DNA from 4 places in the Okibacterium endophyticum genome. Region 2 is predicted to be linked to each of the others. Evidence: predicted binding sites of a transcription regulator. Region 2 holds the regulator's gene; each other region holds the start of a gene.
The links. The regulator LexA, encoded in region 2, represses DNA repair genes until DNA is damaged. The targets are predictions, from matches to a motif close to TCGAACANNTGTTCGA.
Positions count from the first base shown of each region.

Region 1: the regulator LexA is predicted to act here: its motif matches at 3,087-3,102, upstream of ACYVF5_RS00035 (Rv2578c family radical SAM protein).
Region 3: the regulator LexA is predicted to act here: its motif matches at 3,904-3,919, upstream of ACYVF5_RS01580 (HNH endonuclease signature motif containing protein).
Region 4: the regulator LexA is predicted to act here: its motif matches at 3,147-3,162, upstream of ACYVF5_RS10650 (HNH endonuclease signature motif containing protein).

Region 1 is NZ_BAAGXA010000001.1:3,997-11,811, forward strand. It holds gene ACYVF5_RS00020 (HNH endonuclease signature motif containing protein) at 1-410, shown strand, start outside; gene ACYVF5_RS00025 (RNA polymerase sigma factor) at 737-1,276, opposite strand; gene ACYVF5_RS00030 (hypothetical protein) at 1,285-1,851, opposite strand; gene ACYVF5_RS00035 (Rv2578c family radical SAM protein) at 1,972-3,078, opposite strand; gene ACYVF5_RS00040 (energy-coupling factor transporter transmembrane component T family protein) at 3,282-4,115, opposite strand; gene ACYVF5_RS00045 (ABC transporter ATP-binding protein) at 4,112-5,875, opposite strand; gene ACYVF5_RS00050 (ECF transporter S component) at 5,889-6,491, opposite strand; gene ACYVF5_RS00055 (hypothetical protein) at 6,630-7,316, shown strand; gene ACYVF5_RS00060 (YcnI family copper-binding membrane protein) at 7,426-7,815, shown strand, end outside.
Region 2 is NZ_BAAGXA010000008.1:149,220-157,034, reverse strand. It holds gene ACYVF5_RS12685 (histidinol-phosphate transaminase) at 1-577, opposite strand, end outside; gene ACYVF5_RS12680 (LysM peptidoglycan-binding domain-containing protein) at 664-1,170, opposite strand; gene lexA (transcriptional repressor LexA) at 1,510-2,196, shown strand; gene hflX (GTPase HflX) at 2,329-3,894, opposite strand; gene ACYVF5_RS12665 (class I SAM-dependent methyltransferase) at 3,938-4,561, shown strand; gene dapF (diaminopimelate epimerase) at 4,585-5,466, opposite strand; gene miaA (tRNA (adenosine(37)-N6)-dimethylallyltransferase MiaA) at 5,540-6,460, opposite strand; gene miaB (tRNA (N6-isopentenyl adenosine(37)-C2)-methylthiotransferase MiaB) at 6,472-7,815, opposite strand, start outside.
Region 3 is NZ_BAAGXA010000002.1:266,022-273,836, reverse strand. It holds gene ACYVF5_RS01595 (acyltransferase family protein) at 1-496, opposite strand, end outside; gene ACYVF5_RS01590 (hypothetical protein) at 708-1,175, opposite strand; gene ACYVF5_RS01585 (LssY C-terminal domain-containing protein) at 1,172-2,014, opposite strand; gene ACYVF5_RS01580 (HNH endonuclease signature motif containing protein) at 2,316-3,695, opposite strand; gene ACYVF5_RS01575 (MDR family oxidoreductase) at 4,056-5,084, shown strand; gene ACYVF5_RS01570 (DUF6194 family protein) at 5,184-5,708, opposite strand; gene ACYVF5_RS01565 (MerR family transcriptional regulator) at 5,752-6,510, shown strand; gene ACYVF5_RS01560 (hypothetical protein) at 6,531-7,436, opposite strand; gene ACYVF5_RS01555 (winged helix-turn-helix transcriptional regulator) at 7,562-7,815, opposite strand, start outside.
Region 4 is NZ_BAAGXA010000007.1:174,310-182,124, reverse strand. It holds gene ACYVF5_RS10670 (hypothetical protein) at 1-28, shown strand, start outside; gene ACYVF5_RS10665 (peptidoglycan-binding protein) at 87-1,178, shown strand; gene ACYVF5_RS10660 (ABC transporter ATP-binding protein) at 1,175-1,831, shown strand; gene ACYVF5_RS10655 (ABC transporter permease) at 1,891-2,922, shown strand; gene ACYVF5_RS10650 (HNH endonuclease signature motif containing protein) at 3,270-4,967, shown strand; gene ACYVF5_RS10645 (DEAD/DEAH box helicase) at 5,081-6,883, opposite strand; gene ACYVF5_RS10640 (SGNH/GDSL hydrolase family protein) at 7,063-7,815, shown strand, end outside.

The DNA.
Region 1 (7,815 bases), on a different contig from region 2:
TCACGAGACTGCTCACCCACCCCGAGACCGGGGCGGTGCTCTCGGTCGGGCGCGATTCCTACACGGTGCCGGCCGGTCTGAAACGCGCGCTCCGGGTGCGCGACCGAACCTGCCGGTTCCCGGGGTGCAACCGCGGGGCCGAAGGCTGCGATCTCGATCACACAGAAGCCTGGCAGTACGGCGGCGAGACGGCGCTGAACAACCTCGCGCACCTCTGCCGCAAACATCACACGCTGAAACATCAGACCGGATGGGCCGTCGTCCAGCACTCGAACGGCACGATGACCTGGACCTCGCCCCACGGCGCGACCCACACGACACATCCAGAAGAAACAGTGACCTTAGCGGGCTGCCAACGGCCCCGCCGAGAACCCGTCGCGAGCGAAACGGCCGACACCCCGCCCTTCTGAACGGACAGCTCTGAACGGAGAGCTCTGAACTGAACGGACAGTGCTGAACTGAACGGACAGTGCTGAACTGAACGGGACAGCTCTGAACGGGGACAGCTCTGAACGGGGACGGTGCGGGAGTGGGACGGACAGTGCTGAACGGGACAGTTCTGAGCGGACAGTCGGGAACTCCCCTTCGGGACGGATACGTGTCAAGAGCCTGTGCAAACAGACGTGGGCAGCGGCCGCGGGAACAGCATCCGTGCGCGCATGTGAGCCAGCGCCGGACGCCGCAACGAGGACAACGAGACCGAGAGTCACTGAAGCGACGACAAGCAGCAAGTCGTTCATAAGACATCACCGCTTTCCGCAAGCTGGTCTCGCAGAACAGCCCGCGCACGCGAGAGCCGGCTGCGGATGGTCGCAGACGGCTTTCCGAGAATCGTCGCGACTTCTTCCTGCGTGAATCCCTCCCAGTAGACGAGCTCGATGATCTCCCTATCGAGCGGTGAGAGACAGCTGACAAGCTCGCGCACATGCTCGACGAGGTCGGGATCGAACTCGTCTGACGGATGGACACTGCTCGCAGCCAGATCGGCACCCATCGACATGCGGACCCGTTCCGAAAGCGCGGAGCGTCGACGTCGGCCACGCCGGTACTGGGAAAGGATCTTGCGAGCGATGCCGAACAGCCATGCCCTCCGCAGATCCGGCGCAACCGCGTCCCGTTGTTTTGACTTCCAGGCGGCCAGGAACGTCTCGCTCACCAGATCGGCGGCATCCTCCGGCGGCGACACGCGCCGCACGAAGAAGCCGAGGAGCCCGGGGGCTTCCTGACGGAATGCCTCGGCCAGATCGCCGGACGCCAGGGCGGTGTTGTCTCGCACCTGCACGCTCAATGCAGCTGTCCCGTGCAGTCGGAAGTGCCCGCTATCTCGTCGCCGAACACAGCGAGACCCTCAGGGACGTCAGTCTGCCGTGCCATGGCGTCGAAGAACGACACGGAGTCGACGATCTCAGCGGACCATTCGCCCTCGTCGCTCTCGCCTGGAATGAACGGGTTCGCGACGGCATCTTCGTATATGCGCTGGCCGACTCCGCTCCAGTCCTGTGATGTCAGCCATTCGCGAAGCTCCGGGTTCTCTCCGCCGACCACAGAACCCACTCGCAGCGCATACGTGCAGGTGACCTCCACGCCGGTGTCGGTGACGTACTCGATGGGGATCCGCACGTCGGGATCGAAGTATGGGGCGAACACGGCCGCTCCCGCGGTCATCGCGCCCGCAGCGACCACGGCCACCGGGATGAGCCAAAAGCTCCGACGACGCCGCTTTGCTCGGCTGCGTACGGCTTCCGCGCGGGACGCATTGACGAGCGACTCCAATGCGGCTCTCGTGGCAATCGAGGGCTCGTACGACTTCGTGCTGCCGCGCAGCAGCTCATCCACACTCGGCTTGCTCATGACACTCCCATTCCACCAGTGACGGGAGCTCTTCCCCCGTCACCGATGTAATGGCCGGATCAATCGAAAGTGATGCATCGGGCTACCGACCCGTGTTCGCAACCTCCTGGGGAAGTACACCTAGAACAACATCGGCTGCTCCGTCGCCGGCAGCATGCGGGCACCCGACGGTTGTGAACCGTCAGCCGAATCGGCGAACGACACCCTCTCGCCCTCGGTGTTCCTCAGCATCCCGAGTGCCTTGGATCGAACACCGCCGGTTGCCGGATCCTCTCGCCCGCGCTCGAGACCGTGTGCACGAATCAACGGTTTGATGCGCGCTGCGAGCCACTGGCGATACTCCTTGGGTGCGTGCGCCTTCGAGCCGTAGAGGGCAGCATATTTCGGAACGAGCTCCGGATGCTGTCGCTGCAGCCAGTGCATGAACCACGGCTTCACTCCCGGCTTCAAATGGAGAGCCGTGTAGAGAACACGTGTTCCGCCAGCTTCTGCAACCCGCCGCAGTGCCTCGTCCAGATGCGCTCGGCTGTCGGTCAGATACGGCAGGATCGGCATAAGAAAAACCGAGCACTCGAGCCCGGCCTCACGCGCAGCCTTCACCGTCGCCAGGCGCGCGGCCGCCGACGGCGTCCCCGGCTCGATCGACTTCTGCAACTCGTCGTCATAGATCGCTATCGACATCGCCAGATCCACCGGAACCGACTCAGACACCTCGGCAAGCAACCGCAGATCTCGCCGCAGCAGCGTTCCCTTGGTGAGAATCGACAGGGGAGTGCCTGAGTCCCCCAGGGCTCGAACGATGCCGGGCATCAGCTGATACCTGCCTTCGGCCCGTTGGTAGGGATCCGTGTTCGTGCCCAGCGCGACGGGGAACCTGCCCCACGACGCTTTCGACACCTCGCGCCTCAGAACATCGGCCACATTGATCTTCACAACCACCTGATTGTCGAAGTCATCACCGGCGTTGAAGTCCAGATACGTGTGAGTCGGGCGCGCAAAACAATACGCACACGCGTGGGAGCACCCGCGATACGGATTGATCGTCCAGCCGAACGGCATCTCGGACCGGGTCGGGACGCGGTTGAGCGCGGACTTCGCCATCACCTCGTGAAAGGTGACGCCATCGAACTCCGGTGTCTTCACCGTGCGCACGAGATTGCTGAGTGCGGCGAGCCCGGGCAGCGCGGCCGACGACTCTTCATTAACAAGCTGACCCGTCCATCGCATGAACTCAGTAGAACATATCTTCGACATGTATGCGAGCAATTCTGAGGAGTTCTCGAAATTCGGCGTCGCCGTCTCTTGAGTCCTCGTGTGATCTGCGTACTGTTAACAGCACGTAGAGATGCACGGTAAAGGCCCCCAGAACCCGGTCGATCTGCGAGTGAGGCCGAGTTCTGGGGGCTATCCACGGGTGTGGCGCGATCAGGTCATCGCAGAAGCATCCCGGTCGTGACGCACAGACACAGCCCGACGATCCAGAAGGCGATGACGAACACCCCGTCACGCACCCGCCACGGCACGAGATGCCGTTCCGTGCGAGTCTCGTGCGCACCGAACGCTCGCGAATCCATCGCCAGGGCCACCCTCTCCGCATGTCTGATCGCCCCGGCGAGCAACGGCACCAGATAACCGATGCCGCGTCGCACACTCGCGACCGGACCGCGGCCCCCAGCGACACCCCGCACACGGTGTGCCGCCCGAATCACCCCGAGCTCATATCGAAACCTGGGAACGAATCGATAGGCGGCGAGAGCCGTGTATCCCACCCGATACGGCACACGCAGCTGCTGCACCATGGAACGCACCAGATCAGGGCCCGTTGTGGTGAGGCCCGCGATCAGCGCCAATCCGAGCAGGGCACCGAACCGCGCAGCGGTCGCCACACCGATGAGCCAGTCGCCGAGCGAATATCGAAAGTCTCCGAGTTGCACCAGGGTGACCTGGTCCTCAGTCGTGCCGGCATCCGCCCATACACCGAAACTCACCGAGAGCAGAAAGAGGATGCCGGGGATCACCAGATACAGCGTCAGGGCACGTCGCGCGGTCAGTCGCGCCCCGACGCTCACCAGCAGAATGGCGAGAGCCAGAAAACCGAGCGGCGTCACGACATCGCGCACGAAGATGAGGTACACCATAAATGGAACCGGCGCGGCGAGCTTCGCCAGCGGGTTGAGCCGATAGAGAAAGTAGCGCGCACCCGCGTCGTAGCGATGGTTGTAAGGGTCACGCGCAGGCGAGACGGGGGTCGTGACCGTGCTCATCCCTGCCACCCGGGAAGATCTCGCAGACGCGAGATCCTCTGCCACGACGGATGTCTCGTGAGGCCGCGCATGGCCCTCGCCAGCGGCGGCAGGCGGAGTCCGGCTCCCTCGATGAGCTCATCGTCGGCCATGATGTCTGCGGTGGCGCCCACCGCCCTCAACACGCCGTCGGCGAGGACGGCCACGTGGGTCGCATATTCGGTCACGAGCTGCATGTCGTGCGTGACGGTGATGACTGTGGTTCCCTGCTGATGCAGCTGAGACAACAGCCCGAGCAGCTCGTCGGCCCGTTCCCGATCCTGGCCGAAGGTCGGTTCGTCGAGTGCGAGCACGGGGGCACCGGCGATGAGCGCGGTCCCCACAGAAAGCCGCCGCTTCTGGCCGCCCGACAGCAGAAACGGATGCACGTCGCGCAGATGCTCAAGACCGAAGCGCGCGAGCATCTCGTCCACACGATCGTCGGCGCTTCTCCCGCCGTCCCCTCCGTGTCGATCGGCAACGCCCGTCGCGTGATGTCGCAGCCCGTGGGCGAGTTCATCCGCTACGGTGTGTGCGACGAACTGGTGCTCCGGGTTCTGGAAGACGAACCCGATGTGCCCCGCGAGTGCTCGCACGTCGCTCGTCGCCGGATCCAGCTCACCGACGCTCACTCGCCCCTTCGGTGGCGCCACGACTCCGGCGATGGCCTGCAGCAGCGTCGTCTTGCCCGCGCCGTTGGCGCCGATGATCGCGAGAAAGTCACCCGGTTCGACAGACAGCGTGACATCTCGCAGCACTGTTGTTCTGCCCCGTGTGACCGAGAGGCGCCGCACTGTCACGGCACCGGCCGGCATGGGCACCGGCAGGCGGTGGACGCGCGGGTCTCGGTGTGCTGCAGGCGGCTCGACCGCGGGCAGAGATCGGATGCCGTTGAGCTCTGTCGTGAGCTCGGCAGGCGTCAGGGGGCGTTCGGCGAGGGTGAGTCCGCCGCGTTCCAGCGTGAGCGCGGCGATGGTCGCAACAGGCAGCCAGACGCCCAACTCACTCACCTCGACGGCGCGTCTGGCCAGAATCTCGCGTGGCGTTCCGCTGAGTGCGACCCGCCCTTCCCTGTCGAGAACGACGACGCGATCGACGATGTCCATGGCGGCGTCGAGGTTGTGCTCGATGAGCAGGATGGACCTGCTGCCTTCTGCGACGACGTCGGCGAGCGTCCGATACACCTCGGTCGTGCCCACCGGGTCCAGGTTCGCCGTGGGCTCGTCGAGAACGAGAAGGTCAGACCCCATGGCGAGAGCACACGCGATGGCGAGGCGTTGCCGGCCGCCGCCGGAGAGAACATCCGGATTGTCCGCACGTCGTTCCCAGAGCCCTACGGCACGGAGCGCCGATTCGGCCCGTTCGAGCACAACAGGCAGGGGCAGGAGCAGGTTCTCGGGTCCGAAGCAGACCTCGTCGAACAGGGTTCCGGTGACGATCTGGGAGTCCGGGTCCTGAAAGACCATCGCGACGTGCTCGCTGAGCTGCGGCACAGAGGCATCCGTCGTCACGATGCCGGCCGTCTGGATCGTGCCATCGACCTCCGCTGCCAACGCGTGCGGGATCAGCCCGTTGGTCGCCAGGGCAAGAGTCGATTTTCCGCAACCTGACGGGCCGAGCAGCAGCACCACCTCGCCGGCTCCGACGTCGAACGACACCCCGCCGGGGGTGAAATCGGCGCGCTCGTCGTGGCGGATGCGCACGTCGAGCATCCGCAACGGCGGTGGCGGCGCGTTCGTCACGCTGAGTCTGAGGTCATGCGGTGACCGACATCAACGCGGACTCGTTGCGAGCACTCGTGCGGCGTGTGTCGATCTCGTGCTGCAGACCCCTGGCCACACCTGTTTTATCGAGGTTGTGTGCGACGACCCGACCGAGCCAGGTGAAGAGCAGGGGGCTCAGAGCGAAGAGGCCGAAATAGACGGCAGCGAACCACCCCGTGTGCTTCTCGAATCCCATCGCATACATCACACCGCCGCCGAAGAGGGCGCCGGCGATCACCGCGGTCAGATAGAACACCCATGGTTTCCAGTACCGGTAACGCCCGATCAGGAACGGGACCTCTTGAAGGACGCCGACCCCCACTCCTGTTGCGAGATAGACGAAGAAGAGAGGGGGAGTGAACGTGCCAGAGACGAGGCCGGCGACAAAACCGCTCAGCACGGCGACTCCCCCGCGCCGAAGCAACGACTGGGCGATCACACCGGGCAGAAAATACACACCGACGAGCACGCCGTAGACCACGGGGAGCGTCGATGCGATGAGGATGTCGATGTAGCTGCTCCCGATGAAAACGAGTCCCCCGGCCACACCGATCGCCGCGCAGGTGAGCAGAAGGCGAGTGCTGGTGTTTCGCATTTCGGTGGCTTTCGGGTCTGTCTCGGTGAGCGCCGGATCGCACTCAGTTTAGTTTAGGCTGTCCTTAGCGGGCAATGGACGTGGGGAAGAGAGCTCCAGCGGTTCGACTATCGTAGGTTTCGTCGAGAGGTTGCCGGTATGCGCACGAGAACGACGCGGGTCATCCGCGGTCTGTTCGCTGCGTCGATCGCAACCTTCTTCGCTGCCTTCTCCCACGGGGTGGCCGGCGCTGAAGCGCCCGGCTTCTTCTCGCTCTCTGTGGCGTTCACCGCTTCTGTCTTCATCTGCACAGCACTCGCCGGGCGCACCGCGTCGACCTGGCGCCTGGCCATCGCGGTGGGCTTGAGTCAGGTTGCGTACCACACCCTGTTCTCCTTCGTGCCGGCCTCAGGCGCGCTCCAGGTGTCGGATGCCGGTGCGCTCGCCGGCGAGGGCGCCCACGTGCACTCTCAGACGATGATTCACCTCGATGCGGTCGTCACGCAGCATGCCCACTCCTCCGACGCCCTGATGTGGGTGAGCCATATCGCCGCCGCGTGCGTCACCCTCGGCGCGTTGCGCTACGGAGAGCACGTTGCGCTCGGACTGTTCCAGAGTCTTCGGCTTGCCGTGCTCGCCCTGTTCGGGGCGATCGTCGCCGTCGCCCCGCAACAACTGATCGTGCCGCTGATGCACGATCGCCGTGGCGTGCAGGCATTCCCCGCCGTTCTGCTGTCGACGATGAGACGCAGGGGCCCTCCGGCAGGCCGGTGCCGGGTGCGCGGGTTTGCAGTCCTGCCGCTCCCTCGTGTTTCCGCCCTCCATGCGAGAGGCATTCTGGCGTAGCGCCGTGCGCGCGTCGCCCTGCCGCACGCGCATCGGGTGGTGACTCTCTCATCGCCAATCCGGTCAGAGCAGTTCACGCTGCCGGCCACCAGCAGGAAAGCCAGTTTTGATGACCACCACAACGACCAAAACCACCAGAAAAACGGCGAGGCTGGGCCTCGTCTCCGCCGGCGCGGCACTCGGCACAGCCGCGCTTGTGCTCGCCACCCCGCTCGCCGCGAGCGCCCATGTCGGCGTCACACCGTCGTCAACCGCAGCGGGCTCGAGCACAGTGCTCACCTTCAGCATCCCGCACGGGTGTGATGGAGCATCCACCACACAGCTCACGTTCGAGATTCCCGACCGGATTTCCTCCGTCACCCCCACGGTGAATCCGAACTGGACCATCGAGAAGGTGTCGGAAGGCGACAGGGTGTCTTCAGTCGTCTACACAGCTGTCACCCCTCTCGACGACGGATACCGTGACGCGGTCGAGCTCTCGCTTCATCTGCCTGAAGAC
Region 2 (7,815 bases):
CCTCATCGACGACGACGATGCCGGGCGCCTGGTCGTAGACAGCGGCGATGGTCTCGATCGAGAGCGGAGTACCCGTTGGATTGTTCGGTGAGCAGAGGAACACCAGGTCGGGCTGCTCGCGCGCGACGGCGGCCGCGGCCGTCTGCGGCGACACCTCGAAGTCGTCGTCCCGGTCTGCGCCGATCCAGCGTGTTCCCGTGCCGGATGCGAGCAGCGGGTACATCGAGTAGGTCGGGCTGAACCCGAGCACGGAGCGACCCGGGCCCCCGAATGCCTGCAGAACCTGCTGGAGGACTTCGTTGGAGCCGTTCGCCGCCCATACGTTGTCTCGTGTGAGCCCGTGTCCGAGATAGGCGGCCAGGCTGTCGCGCAGGCCGGTGAACTCACGATCCGGGTACCTGTTCACCCCGATGACGGCCGCTGCGATGCGCGCCACGATGTCGTGGGCGACTGCTTCGGGAATGGTGTGTGTGTTCTCGTTCACGTTGAGCGCGACAGGCACGGCCTTCTGGGGAGCACCGTACGGGGACTTTCCGCGCAGATCGTCGCGGATAGGAAGGTCGCTGAGTGAGGTCACCCCGCAAGTTTAGCCAGCTAAATTGCCCAGGTTTCACTCGGCGTCTGACGTCACCCCGACGTTTAGTCGACTAAATCGCCCGGAGTTCACTCGGTGTCTGACGCCGAATAGCTCGCCGGGATCGCGATCTGCTGCCCGGGCACGACGTTCGATGAAGACAGACGGTTGAGATCGAGGATCTCGTTGATGACGTCTCTGGGGTCCGCCTGGGGGGCGATGCGAACCGCGACCTGCCACAGCGACTGTCCGGCCTCGATCGTGACGTATTCGAACGACGCGCTGCTCGCCGTCGACGTGGCGACCGCACCGTCGGCATTCAGTCCGAGATAGGCGGCGACGGCGATCACGGGCACGGCAGCGAGTGTCGTGAGCACGAGGCGACCACGACGCGTGATCCGCAGACGTCCCGATGCGCGAGGTGCGGATACGCGAGGTGCGGATACGCGAGGTGCGGATGCGCGAGGCACAGACGCTATGGGCACAGACGCTATGGGCACAGACGTTGTGGGCACAGACGTTGTGCGCTGTGCGCCGACGAGGCCGGCGTGCTCTGCGCCCGCCATATGGGTGACGTACGCGCGTGGTCGGTTCATCCGGTGTCCGCTCATTGTGTTCGTCCTTCCGCCTCTGCTCGTTGTCACGGGCTCTTCCTCCTACAGGCTGCTTCTGTTACGTCCTGCGGTCATCCACCGTCTTCGTATGACCGGCATCCGCAGAGGCCGGTTATAAGAAGATGTGTTCCGAATCTATCTTCGATTGTTCGAAGATGCAAGATGCTTTTCGAAAACCGATGAGAAGAGAGTCGCGACACACTCGAACAGATGTTTGCCTCGCGCCCTTTTCACCGATACAGTTCGTGTGATGGTTGACACTCAATCAGCAACCACCGACACGGGTATCAGCGGCGGCGCCGCGTGAGCGAAAGAAGCACAATGACGGTCAGCGGAACACCGGCAGGCAAGGGCACAACGCGGCGGCGCAAGACCCTGAGCGACAAGCAGCTGGCGATCCTCGAAGTCATCCAGCGATCCGTGAGTCAACGGGGCTATCCGCCGAGCATGCGCGAGATCGGCGACGCGGTCGGCCTTGCCTCGCTCTCGAGCGTGACCCACCAGCTGAACCAGTTGGAGCTCAGCGGATACCTTCGGCGGGATCCGAATCGTCCACGTGCCCTGGAGGTGCTCATCGAGCTGCCGTCGGTCGCGTCCGAGTCGCTCGACTACGAGAACACCACCCCGATCGGCGACGCCGCGATGGTACCCCTGGTCGGCAACATTGCCGCCGGGGTTCCGATCACTGCAGAGCAGCAGGTCGAAGAGGTCTTCCCTCTGCCGCGGCAGCTCGTCGGCAAGGGCGACCTCTTTATGCTGAAGGTCAAGGGCGAGTCGATGATCGACGCCGCCATCTGCGATGGCGACTGGGTGGTCGTACGACAGCAGAGCACCGCCGAGAACGGCGACATCGTTGCGGCCATGCTCGACGGTGAGGCGACAGTCAAGGTGTTCCGCAAGCGAGACGGCCACGTCTGGTTGCTGCCGCGGAACAGCAACTTCGAACCGATCGTCGGTGACCTCGCCGACGTGCTCGGCAAAGTGGTCGCCGTTCTTCGATCCGTCTGACGCGTCACAGTTCGCCCGGATGACGCCGCCGTCGCGGTCATAAGCCTGAGGGTCCGACAAGCAGCCGACGGCGGTCGTTGCCGCCGACGTGGCTGCTGGTGGACGCTCGGCCGCCCTCAGACGGGTGACGCGTCAGGCAGTCACGCCGTCGCGACGCTTGACGATGAACTCATCCACCGATGCGGCGATTTCTTCTGACACCAGTGCGCGAACACGTGTTCCGGCCTCGAGATAGTCGATGTGCATCACACGCGCCCTGCGGTGAAGCATAGAAATGACCTCACCCCTGTCATACGGCACAAGCAGGGTCACCTCGATCGACGGGCTCGGCAAGAGAGCGGAAACCGCCTCGAGAATCTCGTCGATCCCCTCACCAGTGCGAGCTGACGCGAAGACCGCGTCAGGCTCGAGTCCGCGCAGCAGCAGCCGGTCGTCTTCGCTGATCAGATCGGATTTGTTGAAGACGACGAGCTCGGGGATGTCTCGTGCGCCGACGTCGCCGATGACGTCCCTCACCGTGGTCAGCTGTGACGCGGGGTCGGGATGCGACGCGTCGACCACGTGCACGATCAGTTCGGCGTCTGCCACTTCTTCGAGCGTCGAGCGGAAGGCCTCGACGAGCTGATGTGGGAGGTTCCTGACGAAACCGACAGTGTCGACGAGCGTGTATTGACGCCCGTCTTCGGTGCGGGTGCGGCGCACCGTCGCGTCGAGAGTGGCGAAGAGCGCGTTCTCGACCAGCACTCCTGCCTTCGTGATGCGGTTGAGCAGACTCGATTTGCCGGCGTTCGTGTAGCCGGCGATCGCGACGGAGGGCACCTCGTTGCGGTGGCGGTTCGCCCGTTTCGCCTCGCGTGACGGGGCGAAGCCCTTGATCTGCTTGCGCAGCTTCGCCATTCGTGTGTGGATGCGGCGTCTGTCGAGCTCGATCTTCGTCTCACCGGGGCCACGGGAACCCATGCCGGCTCCTGCGCCGCCGACCTGACCACCTGCCTGGCGGCTCATGGATTCACCCCATCCGCGCAGCCGAGGAAGCAGATACTCGAGCTGGGCAAGTTCCACCTGGGCCTTGCCCTCCCTGCTCTTGGCGTGCTGGCTGAAGATGTCGAGGATCACAGCTGTGCGGTCGATCACCTTGACTTTGACCACGTCTTCGAGTGCGCGCCGCTGACTCGGCGCCAGCTCCGTGTCCGCGATGACCGTGTCGGCGCCGAGCGACTGCACGATTGCCCTCAGCTCCTCTGCCTTGCCCCGGCCCAGGTACGTGCTCGGGTCCGGGTGGGGGCGCCGCTGCAGCATCCCGTCGAGCACAACCGCGCCGGCCGTCTCAGCGAGTGCTGCAAGCTCGCGAAGCGAGTTCTCTGCGTCATCGAGCGAACCCTGCGAGTAGACGCCGATGAGAATGACATTCTCGAGTCGCAGCTGGCGATACTCGACCTCTGTGACGTCTTCGAGCTCGGTCGAGAGCCCGGCGACCCGCCGAAGCGCCTGCCGTTCTTCACGATCGAGCTGCTCGCCATCCCGCTCATCATCCTCGCGCAGGGGCCTCTCATCGTTCAGAGCCTCTGCTCGAGCACGTCCAAAGAGGGTGTATCCGCTCGCGTGCGTGTCCGCGCGGTCGAGCACCCGGGACACAACATCGTTGTCTGGGGAGCTGCCATCGGCCTGGTGACGGTCATCGCCGGAATTCTCTGTCATTGACGTTAACCCTAGTTCGTTCTGGTCGAGTACGTTCTTCACTATGGGTAGCGATCACTATTTCACCGGGTCCCCAGGCAGTGACCTGAAGCAACGCAGGATCCGGGTCCGTCTCGCGGGCCGCGAGATCGAGGTCACGACCGCCGGTGGCATCTTCAGCCCCGACCGCGTCGACACGGGCACACAGGTCCTGCTCTCGAACACACCGGCGCCTCCCCCGAGCGGCAATTTTCTCGACCTCGGCTGCGGCTGGGGACCGATCGCCCTGACCCTGGCTATCGAATCGCCCCTCGCGACCGTGTGGGCTGTCGATGTCAACGAACGCGCCCTCGATCTCGTGCGCACGAACGCCGGATCCCTTGGACTCGAGAACGTTCGCGCGGTTCTTCCCTCCGAGGTTCCAGACGAGCTTCGGTTCAGGACGATCTGGTCGAATCCGCCGATCCGGGTCGGAAAGAACGAGCTCCACACGATGCTCGAGCACTGGCTCCCCCGTCTGACGTCCGGATCGGACGCGTGGCTGGTCGTGCAGCGGAACCTCGGGTCAGACAGTCTGCACCGATGGCTCAACGGAGCGCTTCCCGACGACTTCACCGTCACCAGGGCCGCCACGGGCAAGGGGTATCGGGTGCTTCGCGCCAAGCACAGAGTGGCGTCGCCCGCGTGACCAGAGCATCGGCGTGACCGTTCCTACACGAGCATCAGCTCACCGGTATAGACGAGCTCTGCCGGTCCGCTGAGAGCGACGTGTTCGCCGTCCTCGGTCGGGAACATCCGAACGCCGAGCGAGCCGCCCGCGACATCGACCCGCCACTGATTCGGTGCGCCGGCGCCCGCCCAGTGCCTGGTGGCCAGCGCAGCTGCCGCGATGCCCGTCCCACATGAGAGGGTCTCGCCGCTTCCCCTCTCGTGCACACGCATCCTGATTCTCGCGACGCCGTTGCTGATCAGAGGCTCGTGCGGCACAACGAACTCGACGTTCGCACCGTCTGCGGGAACCGGTTCGAGCCGTGGGGCATACGACAGGTCGGCCGCGTCGAGCTCTGCGTCGTCTGCCAGGGCGACGACCACGTGAGGGTTGCCCACGTTGATGCCCAGACCGGGCCGCGCAACCTTCACCTCTTTGGCACGGACGAGTGGCTCACCACCGTCGAGCGACCAACGGCCGAGATCGACCTGGTATCCCGCAGCGGAGAGCTGAACATCCCTCACCCCCGCACGCGTGCCGACGGCAAGCGTCTCGCCCTGGCCGAGCTCGGCCAGCCCGCGATCGATCAGATAGTGCACAAAAACGCGGATGCCGTTCCCGCACATCTCTGCGACCGAGCCGTCGGCGTTGTGGTAATCCATAAACCATTCGGCGTGCGGGTCCTCCGCGAGGGCGGCTGAGCCGGCATCGAGTGCGCGGGACCGCACTGCCCTGATCACACCGTCCGCGCCGATGCCGAAATGGCGGTCGCACACAGCGGCGATCTGCTCAGACGTCATCGGATGTTCACCATCGGGGTCGCTGTAGAGCACGAAGTCGTTGCCGGTTCCGTGGCCCTTGGTGAAATTCAGGGTGAATGACATGGCGTCAAGTCTACGGTTCACCGGAGGGCGGACCGCTGCCGCCATACATCGTGCCCGCACCCTCGTTCGCGGCTCAGAGGATCGACTGCAGTACCTGCTGCAGGAGCATATCGCTGTCGTAATCGAACCAGAGTGCGTCTCGGTATCTGGTGAACCAGCTCATCTGCCGCCTCGCATAACGCCGGGTGAGCTGTTGGGTCAGTTCGATCGCCTGTGCCCGCGTGAGTTCCCCGGTCAGTTCGCCGAGGGCCTGAGCGTATCCGATAGCCCGTCGCGCGGTGACGCCGCTCTCAAGCCCCCGGTCCCGCAACCTCGATACCTCGTCGACGAGCCCGTCGCGCCACATCTGGAGCACACGCCGATCGAGTCTCGTCGTCAGCTCGTTCCGGGGTGCACGGAGCCCGATGATCGTCGCCGGGGTCCAGTAGACCGGTTCATCCGGCAGCGAACCCGACACGGGCTCGCCGGTGATCTCGGCGACCTCGAGCGCCCGAACGATACGCCGTGCGTTCTGCGCGCCGATGCGCGCCGCCGCATCGGGGTCCACGTCTCTCAGCCGGCGATACAGCGCACCGCTTCCCTGCTGCGCCAGTTCATCTTCAAGACGCGCGCGGATCATCGGATCGGATCCGGGGAACTGAAAGTCGAAGATCACGCTCGACACGTACAATCCGGAACCGCCCACGAGGATGGGCCAGTTGCCCCGGTCGAGGATCGCGCCGACGACAGCACGCGCCTCGGTCTGGTATCGGGAAACCGTCGCCTCGTCGGTGACGTCGAGCACGTCGAGCAGATGGTGCGGAACACGTTGCCTGAGCTCGGCCGGGAGTTTGGCCGTGCCGATGTCCATGCCGCGATAGAGCTGCATGGCGTCGGCGTTCACGATTTCGGCACCGGCGCCGCGAGCGTGGAGCTCGCGGGCCAGGTTGAGCGAGAGGTCAGATTTTCCGGTGCCGGTCGGCCCGACGATCGCGATCAGCCTCGGGTCGGGCAGGTCTCGGCTGCTCAGCGGTCGCCGTCGTTCTCGTCTGAGGGGCGCACCGTGTTCGCCGACGGCTCGGCCGGGGCTCCCACTCTCAGTGCCGGAAGCCCGAGCGAGACCCGGCCGGGTTCGGCAGACTGCCCGTGCGCAGGGGTCGCACACGATTCGGCCTGTGCACGATCCCAGGCGTCGCCGGCCTGTGTGCGTCTGATGCGCAGCGGCGCACCGTCCTGTGAGTCTGCGATCAGGTGGAACGGCGCCGCCTGCGTGACGGTGACGGTGACCACGTCGCCAGGTCGCGGCAGGTCCGACCCGTCTGGAATGTCGAAATGCACGAGACGGGAGTCCTCCGCCCGACCCGACATGCGACGTGTTTCCGAGTCCTTCTTGCCCTCGCCCGTGGCGACGAGGAGCTGCACTTCTCGCCCGATGACGGATCGGTTCTCTTCGAGGCTTATCCGCTCCTGCAGCTCGATGAGCCGCTCATAGCGTTCCTGCACAACGGCCTTCGGCACCTGGTCGGGCATGGTGGCCGCAGGGGTGCCGGCTCGAATCGAATACTGGAAGGTGAACGCCGTCGCGAATCGCGCGGCTTCCACCACGCGCAGCGTCTCTTGGAAGTCTTCTTCGGTCTCGCCCGGGAACCCGACGATGATGTCTGTCGAGATCGCCGCATGGGGGATGCGGGCGCGCACACGATCGAGGATGCCGAGAAAACGTTCGCTCCGGTACGAACGCCGCATCGCCTTGAGGATCCGGTCTGAGCCTGACTGCAGGGGCATGTGCAGCTGCGGCATCACATTCGGCGTCTCTGCCATGGCGTCGATCACGTCGTCGGTGAAGGCGGCCGGGTGCGGGCTCGTGAACCTCACGCGCTCGAGGCCGTCGATGTCGCCGGCCGCCCGCAGCAGTTTGCCGAAGGCCTGCCGATCGCCGAACTCGACGCCGTAGGAGTTGACGTTCTGCCCGAGCAGCGTGACCTCGATGGCGCCGTCGTCGACGAGTGCCTGGATCTCGGCGAGAATCTCGCCTGGGCGCCTGTCTTTCTCTTTGCCGCGCAGCGATGGCACTATGCAGAACGTGCAGGTGTTGTTGCATCCGACCGAGATCGACACCCATCCGCTGTAGCTCGAGTCCCGTTTCGTCGGAAGTGTCGAGGGAAAGGTCTCGAGCGCGTCGAGTATTTCGATCTGGGCGTCGTTATTGTGACGGGCTCGCTCGAGAAGGCTCGGCAGCGAACCCATGTTGTGTGTTCCGAAGACGACGTCGACCCACGGCGCCTTCTCGAGAATGGTGTTCTTGTCTTTCTGCGCGAGACAGCCGCCGACGGCGATCTGCATCCCCTCGTGGCGCTTCTTGACCGACGC
Region 3 (7,815 bases), on a different contig from region 2:
CCTCATCGAGAAGGTGCTGCACGGTGATGGCATTCGCGTTGCGCTCGAGAAGCCAGCTCTCAGGTGCTGCAGACGACGCCGGTCGCGGCAGGGTGAGGATGAGTCCGGCCGCGAGCAGCAGCGCCCCCCACACCGGCAGGTACAGACGCAGCATACGGCTGGTGTAGTACGAGGCCCAGTCGATGGTTCCGGCGAAGGCGGGGAGCGTGACGACGAGTCCGCTCAGCACGAAGAAGACGAGCACACCCTCTGTGCCCGCGGTCACAACACGCAGGGGAGACTGCGTCATCCACTCCCACGCGCCGGTGCCGGTGTCGAGCGCAGGCCGGGCGACGAGGGTCAGGTGATAGATGACGACTATTGCCGCAGCAACGCCGCGCAGACCGTCGAGAGAGTGCAGTCGAGAGGTCTGCGACGCACGCTGTGCCCCCGGCCGGAGGTCCGCGCGGTGTGCGACGCCCGCCTGTCCACTGTTCATCTGCACAGAAGTGGCCATGTGTTCACGTTACGCCCAGCCGCTGAAACCCCAATACATACAAGCTGTGCCTCGAGTGTGCATCCCCTGCGGCGGTTCGGCGCACGGTGGACCCGGCTGTTCCTTCCACAGCCCGCCGAGGGGGGCGGGGAGCGCGGCCGGCGATCCACGCGGAATACGATTGTGACGAGCTGTTCCAGACCGTCCGCCCGCGCTCCTGAGCCGTGCAGCCTCAGGACGACGCTTTCACGTGGCGCTCGCGCTTGGGCTCGCGCTTGGCGAATTGCCGGGCAGACCGGCTCGACAGGGCGAGCAGAATCAGGATGTCACTGGCGAGCGTCGGCAGGGTGGTGCGCAGGGTGATCTCTGCGCCGTTGTTCCAGTAGTCGACGAAGGCGAGGGCGATGCTGATCGATGAGCCGAGCATCGCGATGAGCCGAGCCCAGTTGTGCCCGAGATAGACGAAGATCGCGAGTGCGAGAATCACGAGGAGCGCAACGGCGTACAGAGCGAGCAGCACGGTGAGCGTCAGGGACACCGTGGCTCTCTCGCTGCCTTCGATCCCTGCGTCGCTCTCAATGATCAGATTGTCGATGAAGGCCGCCGGGTTGAGGCTCGCCACCACAACGTAATAGACGCCGGCGAGAACACGAACGACAAGCAGAACGACACCCATGATCAGGGCGATGGGGCGCTTCACCGGTGAACGTCCTGTCGTATGGCAGCGGCATCCGCCGTCGTTGTGGATGGATCGCCGGCGGTGGGAACACGCACATTTCTGAGGTCGAGGATGGGCAGGTCGCCGTCGGTCTGGATGGTGTCTCCGCCGCCGTTGCGGGAGTGATACCCGGTCGAGAAGTCCCGGATGACGTCGAGGGCGACCGCGGCGTCCGCGGCAAGGAGGGTTTGCACGATGTGGTCGCGTTCGATGTCGGTGTCTGCGTCGATCTTGTGCGTGATCTGCAGGGTGAACAAAGACAACCCGACGGCGCGATCGAAGGTGCCGGCGGCGAGCCAGTCCACCCCGTGCCCGCCGGGCAGCAACCAGCCCTCCGGCGTCTTCCAGAACCGGACGTGGTGTCGTTTCGCCGGGTTTCCCGCGACCTCCTGCTGATATGCGTAGTCCTGCATACGTCCGAAGAGAAACAGCGGGCTGACCGGCGCCTCTGCATATGTTTTGCGCCTGAGGGTCGATGTGACGATACGGATGCTCGAGGCGAGCGTCACGGGGTCGGCTCTCGTCCAGCCTGCGGCGGCCATGGCGGTGTGGAGCTGATCGGTTGTGCCCTGCGCAGCGAGGTTGATGGGGTCGCCGAGCAGGCCGTCGCTCGTGCGCGCTCGCCCGATGAAATAACCGGGAACGTATAGCTGGGTGAGAATGCGATGCAACCGCGGCAGCACGAGATAGGCCAGCAGCACCCAGAAGGCGACCATCGAAACGATGCCGAGCCAGCCGAGGCTGAATGATTCGGTGAACACGAGGATGGCCAGCCAGACCGCGGCGACACCGCCGAACACGAAGAAGGCGTTGTCGACCATGGCGCTGAGCGAGAAGTTGCGTTTCTTCTTCGGCTCGTCGACCGCGGCACGATCTGTTGTGCCTCGGTTCCCGCCAGTGGATCCGGCCCCGGATGCTGCCATGAGTGTAGCTTCGCACGATGGCGGCAGTCGAGGGAACCTCGCGAGTGCGTTCTTCTGCGCGCGAGTGCGCGTTCTCCTGCGTCGAGGGAGACGTGGGTGTTGAGTGCGCGGTCTCCTGCGCGGGTCTCCTGCCAGTCCTCTGACGACGTTTCTCGCAGGGTCACCGAGACCCGGCAACCGGCACGGCATCGCTGTGGGTTTAGAAGGGTGGTTCTGTGGGGAGTTCTCGGGGTGGGGGGAGGAGGGCGTCGAGCAGTTCCCGTGCACGTGACGGCGGACGTGCGGGTGCGGGAGTGGGGAGCCTGTGTGCGGGGTAGGTGAAGTGGGTGTCTCCGTGGGGTGTGGACCATTCCAGCACCCCGTCTGCATGCTGGGTCACGTCCCACCGGGTGCGGTGTTTCACCGTGTGATGTTTGCGGCAGAGATGCGCGAGGTTCGTGAGCGCGGTCTGACCGCCGTGTTGCCAGTCAACAGTGTGATCGATGTCACTGTTCACGGCTTTGCGGTTGCAGCCCGGGAACCTGCAGGTTTGATCCCTGACGCGAAGGGCCCGCTTCAGGTCAGCGGGCACCGTGTAGGAGTCACGGCCGACAGAGAGAACCGCGCCGGTCTCGGGATGGGTGAGGATCCGGGTGAACGAGGACGCGTTCCCGGCAAGTCGTTTCGCGGTCTCCGGATCGATGGGCCCATACCCGTCCAGGATCGCGGGCTCGTCATCGAGATCAAGAAGAGTGAGCACGGGAACGGTGACCATGACCGTGGGCCGGATCGACAGACGCCGATCCCCGACCCCGAGCACCGCCCGAAACCCCGCCAACCCCTCACCAGCACCCTCACCCCCGTCATCTGCGCCTGCGGCTGACGCCGACAACACCGGCTCAGCCGGCAACGAATCGGCCGGCACTGTCGGCGCTGGTTCGGCCGGCACTGTTTCGGCCGGTTCACCCGTGGCCGGTGCCGGTGCCTGTTCGGTGAGGGGCCCGCCGGTGCCACCGAGGACATGCCCGGCGACGATCACATCAGCGAGCACATCAGCAGCGATCTGCTGGATCGTGCGACCATCCACCCCACCCGCACCCTCGTGCAGACTCCGCGCCGCAGCCATCGTCGCCGCGTGAAGCGAGGACACGATCTCCGCCGTGTGCTTCAACCCGAACCACGCCATCCCATCCGCCGCCGGACAGAACTCCACACCACGACCCCGTTCAGCCTTCACCCGGCGCTCACGGATCGTCTCCGGATGCAACCTCTCACGCAACACCCGCGCCGCCGTGCCGAACCGCGCCGACGTCATCGTCTTCGCGACCGGCAACACCCGCTCCTCGAACCCCGGCACCGCGTCATCGGGCAACGACCACACCTGATCAACGATCACCCTCGCATGCCGATAACCGATCTCCCCCGCAGCCAACGCAGCCCGAGTCAACGGCAACGACTCCTGCAACACACGAGCCTCCTCCACCAGCACACGCACCGACGACTCCGAAACCCGCATCGCCGCAGCCAGCTCCGCAATGAACGACCGATACCCCAGCTCATCCACCCGCGACCCCGACAGAACACCAGAATCCAACACCACCCCCGACGCAGTCTCTTCAGCACACCGCCTCGCCCGATCAAGCACCACCGCCCGCCGAAACTCAGCCCGAGCGACCTCACGATCAGCCTCGACAACCTCCGCGATCAAAACCGAAACCTCATCCGCACGACGCGCCGCAGCGGAACACACCCCGTCATCCGGAGAACCGGATCCCTCATCAGCGGCCATACCCCACACTACCACACATTCGAACATATGTTCTAGTCGCTTCGTGGGTGAAATCGGCGGATCTGCGAGATCAATGGGGGTAACCCGCCATCGATTTGGCCCGGTTCCAGGAGTGGCCTCCTCCGCCTTCACTCATGCAGAGACGTCGCCAACCGGTCATAGGCTGAAGACATGACATCGACGTTCCGCGCCTGGGTGGTCGACCGGCAACCCGAAGATGAGCAGAGTCCAGAGGGCGACGCAGGCACTACTGCCGGGGCCAGCCTGCTCGAGGTCACCGACGAGTTCCTGATGCCCGGAGACACGGTCGTCAGCATCGAGTACACCAGCGTCAATTACAAAGACGGCCTCGCCCTGCTGGGCAAACCCGGCGTTGTTCGCGAGTGGCCGCTGATTCTCGGCATCGACCTCGTCGGCACCGTGGAATCGAGCGAATCGGAACGATGGCAGGCCGGTGACCACGTGGTGCTCAACGGGACAGGGCTCGGCGAGCACCACCATGGCGGGCTCGCTCAGCGCGCCCGGGTCGACGGCACTCACCTGGTGCGCGTTCCGGAGCCGCTCGGCGGACTGCGGGCCGCCGCAATCGGTACGGCCGGGTTCACCGCCATGCTCTCCGTGCTCGCAATAGAGCGCCACGGAGTACGCCCGGGCGACGGACCGGTTCTCGTGACCGGTGCGGCCGGTGGTGTCGGAAGCATAGCCATCGCCGTGCTTTCCCGCCTCGGATACAACGTCATCGCGTCAAGCGGTCGAGCAGAGACCGAGGGGGCCTATCTGACGCACCTCGGAGCATCCGCCATCATCGACCGCGCCGAGCTCGCTTCACCGGGCAGGCCTCTGCAGAAGCAACGCTGGGCCGCCGTGCTCGATGTCGCCGGAAGCCATACCCTCGTCAATGCGATCGCGCAGCTCGAACGGGGCGGTATCGCCACGGCATGCGGGCTGGCTCAGGGAACCGATCTTGCGGGCACGGTGATGCCGTTCATCCTGCGTGGTGTGAGTCTCGTCGGCATCAATTCCGTGGAGGTGGCACCAGACGAACGAGCCGTGGTGTGGGAACGCCTCGCGAGGGATCTCGACGTCGGCCTGCTCGATCAGATGACGTCGGTCGTGGCGCTTGCCGATGCGAAAACGGCTGCCGAACGGATACTCGCCGGCGGCATCCGCGGACGCACTGTCGTCGACGTCAACGTCTAGAACTATGAGGCCAGGACGTTGAGAGGCTTGGAGCGGCCGACGCGGGCCTCACGCGCGACCGGACGGTAACGGCATCGCTCGACGAGCCGCCGTCGGCCTTCACAGGTCATCGGCGCGTTTCGGTGAACGCTGACGCTCATTCTTCGGCACGGATTCGCGGCGTTCCTGTCGGCGTTCGACGCGCCGCCGGTCAGCGAGGTGCGCACCGTTGAGGAGCTCCAGAGCGCGATCGAGCGTCGCAGTGCCAGGGTTCACGACGCACACCCACCCGTAAACGCCATAGAGAGGGTGAGGGGTGAACGCGTCCTCGGCGCTGTAGTCCACGTCGGCGTCGTCGATCTCCTCCGGTGGGTACCCGATGAGTGCGGTGAAGACCGCCGGGCCGACGTGGATGTTCAGTCGCCAACGGCCGGGTTCGTCGAGGTGGGAGTCCGCGTCGTTCGGGTAGTTCTTCGTCACGATGGTCGCGTAGGGCTGACGATTGCGGGGCACCTGGCCATCGGGTGCGTAGTAGAAGTAGTGATCGCCCCACGAGATCTCAGGGTGTTCGCTCCCCGGGGCGGGTGCGAGCTCGAGGAGGCCGTCGTAGGCTCGGACTTCTGAGAGGATCTGTTCCATAGACATGGTTCAAGTGTGATCTTGAAGCGCTTATGGAGGGTTTCACCCAGTGAAGGACGCCAACGAGCCCGGCTCCGCGCGATACACGACCAGCCGCCTCGCCGCCGCCGTGGGCTACTCCGTGCAGCAGATCCGCGACCTTGAACGACTCGACGTGATCCCCCCAGCGCCTCGGCGGCCCAATGGATACCGCCAGTTCACAACTGTGCACGTGACCGCGCTGCGCGCGTACCGTCAACTGGCGATCGCGGTCGGACCGGTCGTCGCCCGGGCGAAGATGCGCGAGATCCGCGGTCTGCCCCATCACGAGGCGGTCGCGAGAGTCGTCGCCCTTCACGTGGACCTCGCCCGCTCCCGTGACGAGACCATCTCTGCACTCAGTGCTCTCGACAGCATCGTCGACGAAAGCGCCCACGACGAAGCTCCTGCTCCGGAGGATTCGATGAGCATCACCGAACTGTCTGCTGCGCTCGGCGTGCGCTCCTCCACGCTCCGCTTCTGGGAACAGCAGGGACTGATCGCTCCCGAACGTTCAGAGCGTCTCAACACGCGATTTTATCCACCCGATGCGGTCAGGGATGCTCGTATCGTCGCCGCCCTCCGTGCTGGCGGCTACCGGATCCCGGCCGTGCAAGCTGTTATGGCGTCCCTGCGGACCGTGCACGATACACAAGACGCGCGCGATGCCCTCCAAGAACGCCTGCACAACATCGCCGCACGATCCGAGGCGATGCTGCGGGCCGGCACCGACATCGCCTGCATGCTGCGTCACTCAGCCCTCAACAACGTGCTGGCCTCGTGCACCTGACACCTTGCGCGTGCGTGTTGTCAGGTCTCGTCCGACGGCCTCTCCGGCAGGCTCTCTGGCAGCGTCTCTGCGCCCGTTTCTGCGCCCGTTTCTGGCGGAGTCTCTCTGTCTGTCACGGCCTGGGAGCCGGTGTCTGGCGTCGAATCGACCGACGCAGTGGGTGCCTCAGCCTCCGGCGTGGCCGGCTTCTTCGCGGCAGGCTTCTTCGCGGCTGCCTTCGAACGAGTCGGCGCGGGCTTCTTCACAGGCGCCTGCTTCCCTCTGGTTGCCGACGTCTCTGCCGATGACGTGCGAGTCTTCTTCTTGGGTGCATCGGCATCCGTCGCATCAGCCCCATCCACTGCGTCAGCCGTCGCGATGTCTGCAGCCGCCACGACCTCGACGGATGCCGTTGTGTCGGTCGTTGCCGGCTTCGTCGAGCGCTTGCGCTTGGAGCGTGTGCCGCCTTCGGCCTGCCGGTCAGCGGCTGCGGGCTCAAGGGCACGTTTCGCAGGACCGCCCGTCACCGCGTCATGGGCGCCCGAGCCGGGAAGCTCCCTCGGCTTCGCGGCACGCGTGCGCGCCTTTTTGGGGGCACGCTCGTCGAGGCGCAGGGCAGCGACCAGCTCGAGGGCGTGTGTGGTGGTGACCACCAGCCGGGCGAACTCCTCACCTTCGACATCGATCACCACTGCAGCACGGCTGCCCTTGATGACGAGAAAGTCCTTGCCGCCGTGAAACTTCCACTGCCCGACGGCGAGGCTCAGCGGGATCGCCGTTCCGGGAGCCCTGATCCCGCGGACCCAGATCCACGGGTCATCGGTTATCGTCGCGGAGCGAATGGCCTCGCGGGGCACAACGATGTCGCTCTTGCGTAGGGCAAGCACCTTTTCTGCGGTCGTCAGTGTGATCTCGAGACGATCGGAAAGCAGATGAAGGCGAGCCATAGCACCAGTCTGCCGCGTTCAGCATGGGAATGCTGTGCGCGAACCTCACAAATCGGAATCGTTTCCGCTGAACGGTCGCCACTGCGAACGATCACGGGCCCCGTCGACCACATGATCGCCCGTGTTCAGAGCGCGTCAGCCCTCCGGCGAGAAGCATCACCCACGGGGTGCGAGGTGCGAGCGATGTCGAGCTGTTCAACCGAGTTCTGAAGAAGATCAGCGAGGGCGCGGAGTTTCTGCGCCACGTCGCGCCCCAGGGGCGTCAGCTCGTACTCCACCCTCGCCGGGATCACGTCGATCACCTCGCGCACAACGAGCCCGTCGCGCTCGAGAACCCGCAAGGTCTGAGAGAGCATCTTCTCGCTGACCCCTTCGACCC
Region 4 (7,815 bases), on a different contig from region 2:
CCTGCTCCAGATTTGTCCCAGGCCTTGACGTGTAGCAAGGCTGGCAGGAAGAGAATGAGTGCGAGCGGGCAGGAGGCTGAACGTTGATGTCTTCGGCGAGTTCTCGGCGGTACAGATGGCAGGGCGCGGCGCTTGGTGCTCTTCTCGTCGCCATCCTGGCGGCAGCGGGCGTGTGGGCCGGGTTGACCGTCCTGCAGCCGGCGGATGATCCGCTCGCAGCCAAGGCGTACACCTACGTCGAAGTGGCCGAAGGAGAAGTCGGTTCCGAGCTGTTGCTGAACACGATCGCACAGTGGCGCACAGAACCAGTCGGAGAGAACCGTGCGGCAGGGGTGGTGACTTCGGTTGATGTCGCTACTGGAGATGAGGTGAATGCTGGTGACACGTTGTACACCGTGGATCTGAGGCCCGTTGTTGTCGGTCAGGGTTCGACCCCCGCTTTTCGTGCCATCGGCGAAGGTGCCGAAGGCCCGGATGTGCAACAACTCCAGGAGATGCTGGGTGCTCTGGGGTTCTATCGACACATGGCAGATGGCAAGGCTGAGAGCGGAACGGTCGCGGCGATTCGTGCGTGGCAGAAGTCGCTCGGACTGGAGCAGACCGGCCAAGTTGAGTTCGGCGATGTTGTCTTCGTCGCCAGCCTGCCATCGCGGATCGCACTCGACGCGGAGCAGATCGCCACAGGCAACTCGCTCAGTGGAGGAGAGCCAGTCGTTCGCGGCTTGTCGAACGCCCCGGCGTTTTCCCTTCCCGTCACCGATGCGCAAGCGGCGATGATTCCGACCGGCACCCGCGTCGAACTGACCTCTCCCGACGGTGACGTCTGGTCGGCAGTGACAGCCGATCAGAACCGGGACAAGGACACCAACGCACTCACAGTGGCACTCAACGGTGTGGACGGCGCGACGATTTGCGGCGACGGCTGCGGTCAGATTCCCGTGTCCGGCCAGGCTCAGCTCGTCTCTCGCATCATCACCGTGGAGCCCGTCGACGGACTGATCGTGCCGTCGGCGGCGCTGGTGACAGACGCGAACGGCGATGTCATGGTCATCGATGCGAAAGATCGCCGGGTGCCAGTTAGCGTGGTCGCCTCAGCGAAAGGGATGTCCGTCATCGAGGGGGTCGAAGCGGGTTTGCGTGTGCGGGTGCCCGCCCAGGCATCGCGTGGGAAAACGTGACCGGCGACGCAGACAGGCCACTACTTGAAGCAGATCAGATCAGCTTCCAGTATGCGCCCGGCACGCCCGTCCTGGATACGTGGTCAGCACAGTTCTTCGCGGGATCAATGACCGCTCTCACGGGGAAGTCCGGACGCGGCAAGTCAACATTGCTGTATCTGCTCGGACTCATGCTCAACCCCAGCTCCGGAGACGTCCTCGTCAACGGAGAAGCAACCAGCCGACTGCACGACGTCGACCGTGCCCGGCTCCGCGCAAACAGATTCGGCTTCGTGTTCCAAGACGCCGCCCTCGATGCCACCCGCACCGTCATGGACAACATCACCGAGACAACGCTCTACCGACAGGGTCCGCGGTCGGCTCTTCACCCTCGGGCAGAATCACTCCTTGAACAGTTCGGTGTGAACGTGCCCGCGCACCGTAAACCAGGTCAGGTCTCCGGAGGACAAGCGCAACGCATCGCACTGTGTCGGGCACTCCTCACCTCACCGCCGATACTCCTCGCCGACGAGCCCACCGGGAACCTGGACCCATCCAGCACCGAGGTCGTCGTCACCGCGCTACGCGAACACGCATACACCGGCGCGGCCGTCATCGTGGTCACCCACTCGCCGGACGTTGCCGCTGCCTGCGACCGGGAGATCGTATTGTGATCGTCAAGACCATCCGTGAAGCTGTGCTTTCCGCACGCTCCCAACCCGTCGCTTCCGTCGTGACGGTGTTGACAATCGTCGGCATGATCCTCGCCGTGATGCTTACGACAGGCCGCACCGTCGGAGCCGAGCAGCACGTCCTCGGCTCTATCGACTCTGCCGGTACGCGATCGATCATCGTTCGCGCGGACCATGGCGCAGGGATCACGGCCAGCGTTCTCGACCGGATCTCCTCGGTCGAAGGCGTCGAATGGGCGGCCGGATTCGCGACCACTGTTGACGCGACCAACAGCGAAGTCCGCGACGGCACCCGCGTACCCACCCGGATCGCCTACGGTCACGACCTCGACCGACTGGGTATCCCCGTCTCCCCTTCAGCTGCAGGCCAGCTCGGCTACGCGTCGACCAATGCCCTCGAACAGCTCGGATTGGTCGACGGCGTCGGCGCAGTCACCCTCACTACGGGGACGAACTACGGCATCGCCGGACCGATCGACACCCCGGATTTCCTGACCCCCTTCGAACCGCTCGTGCTTATGCCCGTCACCGATTGGGAGGGAACCGAAGCAGTCGGGCTCATCGTTGTCATTGCCAAGACTCCTGAGCTCGTCGCGCCCGTCGCTGACATCCTCGGTTCCGTCCTTGCAGCAGAGGATCCATCCCAAGCGCAGATCCACACCAGCGAAGCACTCGCTCAGCTCCGCGGGCTCATCCAGAGCCAGCTCGGCTCATTCTCACGCGGACTCGTGCTCGCTCTCATGGGCCTCACCGGGATGCTTGTCGCGGTCCTCCTATACGGGCTCGTCATGATGCGCCGGAAAGACTTCGGTCGTCGCCGTGCACTCGGCGCGACACGCTCGCTGATCGTCTCCCTCCTGCTCATCCAAACAGCCTTCCTCAGCATCATGGGCATAGTGACGGGAATGATGGTCGCGGTGGTGGTTCTCCTCGTTGCCAACGACCCGTTGCCCGGTGCCGCCTTCTCCGGAGCACTCGCGGTGCTCACACTCCTCACGACGCTCATCGCTGCCCTCATACCAGCGCTGATCGCGAGCCGGAGAGAACCGATCCGCGAACTCAGGATCGCATAGCCTCGCCTCGATTTCCTTGAGCATCAGCGAGTTCATGTGGACCGTTTTATGCCCGTCCGGCGCGTAGCCAGAGCCCCTCGTTGGCGCTGAACGCGATGTCGTAGAGCGGGCTCAGCTCGTCGATCTGGGCTGCGTCCGATTCCGGCGGGTTCGCGGGACGTGCTGCGCAGACGTTCGCCTTGTGTGCGGGATGGCGGGCGCCGCGTCATCGCTTGCAGCCACGGCAGAACATATCTTCTATTAATTGAGGAAGGCGGGGGAACCCCAGGGGGAACCGATCCGGATAATCCCGGGAGTTATCTCGCAAGGATAGAACATATCAACGAATAAACGTGCTATGATTGACCATGGCCAACGCGACCGAGCAGCTCCTCGATCTCGCCCGTCGGGTGTGCGAACGGCTTGTCGCGTGTGAGGAGCGGGAAGCCTCGACCGGAGATCTGGCGGTGACTGAGCTGTTGGATCGCGTGGACGATGGCGGGCTCGAGGACCTGTTGAGAGACGTGTCCGTGTTGCGGAGCGAGCTGGACGGCCTTCTCGCAGCGGGCGCGGGTGTGATCGCGAAGCGGTCGGAATACGGGCTCGGGTACGCAGGCCTGGCGCAGAGTCGCGGGCATCGGTCGCCGGTCGCGATGGTGCAGCAGATCACGGGGACGACCCGGGCTGAGGCGTCGCGGCACGTCCGGCTCGGGAACCTGATGGGTGAAGCGGATGCTGCGACCCGGCTCGCCGGTACAGCGTTCGCGGATGCCACGACGGATGCCGACCCGATGACCGGGGACCTGCATGGCCGCGCCGCGCCTCTTTCCGAAGAGATGGGACCTGAGGTCGACGCTGACGCGAATGCTGAGGCCGGCGCCGATGCGGGCGCTCATGAGGGCATCGGTCGTTCCCCGGACGGGACAGCTCTGGGGGCGGACCCCGGAGCGTTCCCGAGCGTATTGCCCTGGTACGAGCCCCTCACCCGGGCGATGCGGGAGCACAGGCTGAAGTCAGAGTCCGTCGCCCTGGTGACGCGGATCCTCGGCGAGGCCGCCGAACGCGCCCCGGCGCAGACCCTACGGCGGGCTGCCGAGGAACTGGTTGACACAGCCGGAGACGCTCACGTGGACGAGCTCGCGAAACGGGCCAGATACCTCCGCGACGAGATCGACCCGGTCGGCGTCGGATTGCGGGCCGAACAACGCTATGCCGCACGGTCGTGGCGGTTCGGGAGGAACCCGAAGACCGGGGCACGGACCGCGCAGATCGAGTTCGACGACGAATCCGCCGCGTGGGTCGACTCCATCGTCGGAGCAGCGCTACGTCCCCGCCGCGGGGGTCCGCGGTTCATCGACTCGGACGAAAGAGCCCACGCGCAGAATCTGATCGAAGACCCACGATCGAACGAGCAGATCGTGTTCGATCTGCTTATGGACATCATCCGCACCGGTGTCGACGTCGACCCGGGACTCGCATACGGAACCAGGCAACCCGGGATCCGAGTCGTGATCACCCAGGAGCAACTGGACACCCGCGACAAGGACGGGCGCATTGTCGGGAACGGGTATCTCGAAGAGACCGGGGAAACGGTTCCCGGAGCGACAGTTGAACGGTTGATCTGCACCCATGGAACCCTGCCCGTCACCGTCGATCCCGACGGCCATCCCCTCGACGTGGGGCGCGAGCATCGTCTATTCGTTCCGAAGCAACGAATCGGATTGTCGATCCGGGATGGCGGATGCCGATATCCCGGCTGCGACAGGCCACCGTCTTATACCGAGGCACACCACATCAACCCCTGGACCTCCGAGCACGGACGAACCGATTGTGCAGACGGGATCCTGCTCTGCCGGCATCACCATATGCTCATCCACAACAACCACTGGCGAGTCGTGAGGGAGAACTCTGCCTACCACCTGATCCCACCTCCGAACATCGACCCCACACGCACACCGGTTCCCATGCCCTCACGATCACCCCTCAATCCCGCATGGCGACAAGCAGCACGCCCGCACAACAGAGCCGTCGTCGATGAGAGAAGCGATGCGCTGGAACGGGTATAAGACCGGTTTGGGCGCGACCGGTGGTCCTCTCCTCGTTCCGTCGCGATTCCGTCGCGATTCCCTCACGCCGCACTGCTCAAACCTGCAGAGGGAGAACACCCACGGTGGAGCGTCTATCGCGAGCTGCCCAGGCGCTTGCGCAGGTACTCGATCCGCGCCTGCAGCTGGGTGACACTCGCCTGCGGCACGGCCGGGCCGCCGCACACCCTCCTGAGCTCGGCGTGCACCAGGCCGTGCGGCTGCCCGGTGTTCTTGGCATAGAGCCCCACCAGGCTGTTCAGAAGGCTCCGCTGCTCCTTGAGCGTCCGGTACAACGGCGCCGGCTCTTCGCGCTCAGGCTCGGCCTTTTTGCGCTCCGTCTGGCGCCTGGCCTGTCGCTGGTGCCGCTGCTTCAGCAGTTCGTGCACCTGATCGGGTTCGAGAAGGCCGGGAAGGCCGATGAAGTCGAACTCCTCGTCGGTGCCCGGCGTCGCATACTGCCCGAACTCAGCCCCGTCGAAGAGAACACGATCGAACGTCGCATCGCTCGACATCGCCTCGAAGCTGAACTCGCTCGTCAGCGCATCCGATGCCGTGTCGTCGCGATTCGCCTCGGCCATCATCGCGTCTTCGGGGTTGTGCAGATCGCCCTCCCCGTCACCGACCGGTCGGTCGAGGGCGTGGTCGCGTTCAAGCTCGAGAGCGCTCGCGAGACCCATCAACTGCGGAACATTGGGCAGAAACACCGACGCCGTCTCACCACGGCGCCTGGCACGAACGAATCGTCCAATGGCCTGAGCGAAGAAGAGCGGTGTCGACGACGACGTCGCGTACACACCCACCGAGAGCCTCGGCACATCGACGCCCTCACTCACCATTCGCACCGCGACGAGCCACCTGCTCGTGCCCTGTGAGAACGCGTCGATCCGGTCGCTCGCCTCTTTCTCGTCGGAGAGGACGACAGTCGGCTCTTCGCCGGTGATGGTGTGCAGGATGGCCGCATACGCCCTGGCTGCGAAATGATCGGTGGCGATCACCAGGCCCCCGGCATCGGGAACGTGGTTCCTGACCTCTGTCAGGCGTCTGTCTGCGGCGGCCAGCACCTGAGGGATCCACTCCCCCGCCGGGTCGAGAGCCGTTCGCCAGGCCTGCGAGGTGATGTCTTTGGTGTTCCCCTCGCCGAGCTTGGCCTCCATCTCATCACCGGCTCGTGTGCGCCACCGCATGTGGCCGGCGTAGACCATAAAAATGACCGGGCGAACGACGCCGTCTGCGAGCGCGCGACCGTAGCCATAGTTGTAGTCGGTCTGAGAGGTGCGGATTCCCTGCCGGTCGGGCAGGTATGAGACGAAGGGAATCGGCGCCGTGTCTGAGCGGAACGGCGTCCCGGTCAGAGACAGACGCCGGGTGGCCGGCTCGAAGGCTTCACGGATGGCATCGCCCCAGCTGAGCGCGTCGCCACCGTGGTGCACCTCGTCCAGGATGACGAGGGTGCGGGACGCCTCGGTGATCTCTCGATGAAGAGAGGCGCGCACGGCGACCTGCGCGTAGGTCACGACGACACCGTGGTAGTGGCTTCCGTAACGCCTGGCGCTGTTGGTGAACGTGGGGTCGAGACGGATGCCCGCACGGTGCGCGGCATCCGCCCACTGCTTCTTGAGGTGCTCGGTCGGCGCCACCACCGTCACACGGTCGACGGTTCGCCTGGCGAGCAGTTCTGCGGCCAGTCGCAGCGCAAATGTCGTTTTTCCGGCGCCGGGCGTCGCCGCGGCGAGGAAATCCCGTGGCTCGGCTCTGAAGTAGGCATCCATGGCCTCGTGCTGCCATGCGCGCAGCTTGCCGACGGTGCCCCATGCCGCACGTTCCGGGAACGCGGGTGACAGATGCTCAGCGGCAGCCGTGCCGATCCTCGGGCGTGGTGCGGCGTCGAATTCGATCTCTGAAACGGGTTCACTCGTGTTCACGTCGTCTGTCGTCACCTGCTCTGCGCTCACCAGACAGTAACTTAGCCAGCCCGGGTTCGACGCGCCAAACGGAGGGGATTCCGACCGGGTGCACACACAGTCGCGTCGGTTATGCTCGCAGGGTCTGGCTGAGCAGGCGTGGAAGGGACATCGTGGGCACGAACGACATCGACGCAGAACCGCTCGCGGCGAACGTGCACCCGTGGCGACGTTTCGTTGCGATCGGCGATTCGTTCACGGAGGGCATCGGCGACCCTGAGCCGTCATCTCCCGGCGGACATCGCGGTTGGGCCGATCGTGTCGCAGAGGTTCTCAGCAGGGACGTCCCTGACTTCGCCTATGCGAACCTGGCCGTGCGCGGCAAGCTCATCGCGCAGATCGTCAGCGAGCAGATCGAGCCTGCCATCGAGCTGAAGCCAGACCTCATCACCATCTCAGCGGGCGGCAACGATGTGATCAGGCCCGGCAGCGACCCCGACCTGATCGCCGAGAAGTTCGAGTACGCGATCAGAAAGTTGCGTCGCGGAGGGGCGAGCGTTGTGATCTTCACGGGCGTCGACGTCGGGTTCTCACCGGTGTTCAGGGGCATCAGGGGCAAAGTCGCGATCTACAACGAGAACCTGCGCTCCATCGCCTTGAAACACGACTGCGTCGTGGCAGACCAGTGGGCGCTGACCGAGGTGCAGGACTCACGGATGTGGGCACCCGATCGCCTTCACCTGAACTCGCTCGGTCACCACACGGTAGCTCGTATGGTGCTTGAGGCGCTGAACGTCGAGAACGACCTTGAAGCGCTGAAGCCGGAGCCTCTGCCCCAGGTGAGCTGGCGTCAGGCGCGGGCCGACGACCTGAGCTGGGCCAGAGAGCACCTCGTCCCCTGGGTGTTGCGTCGCATCAGACATCAG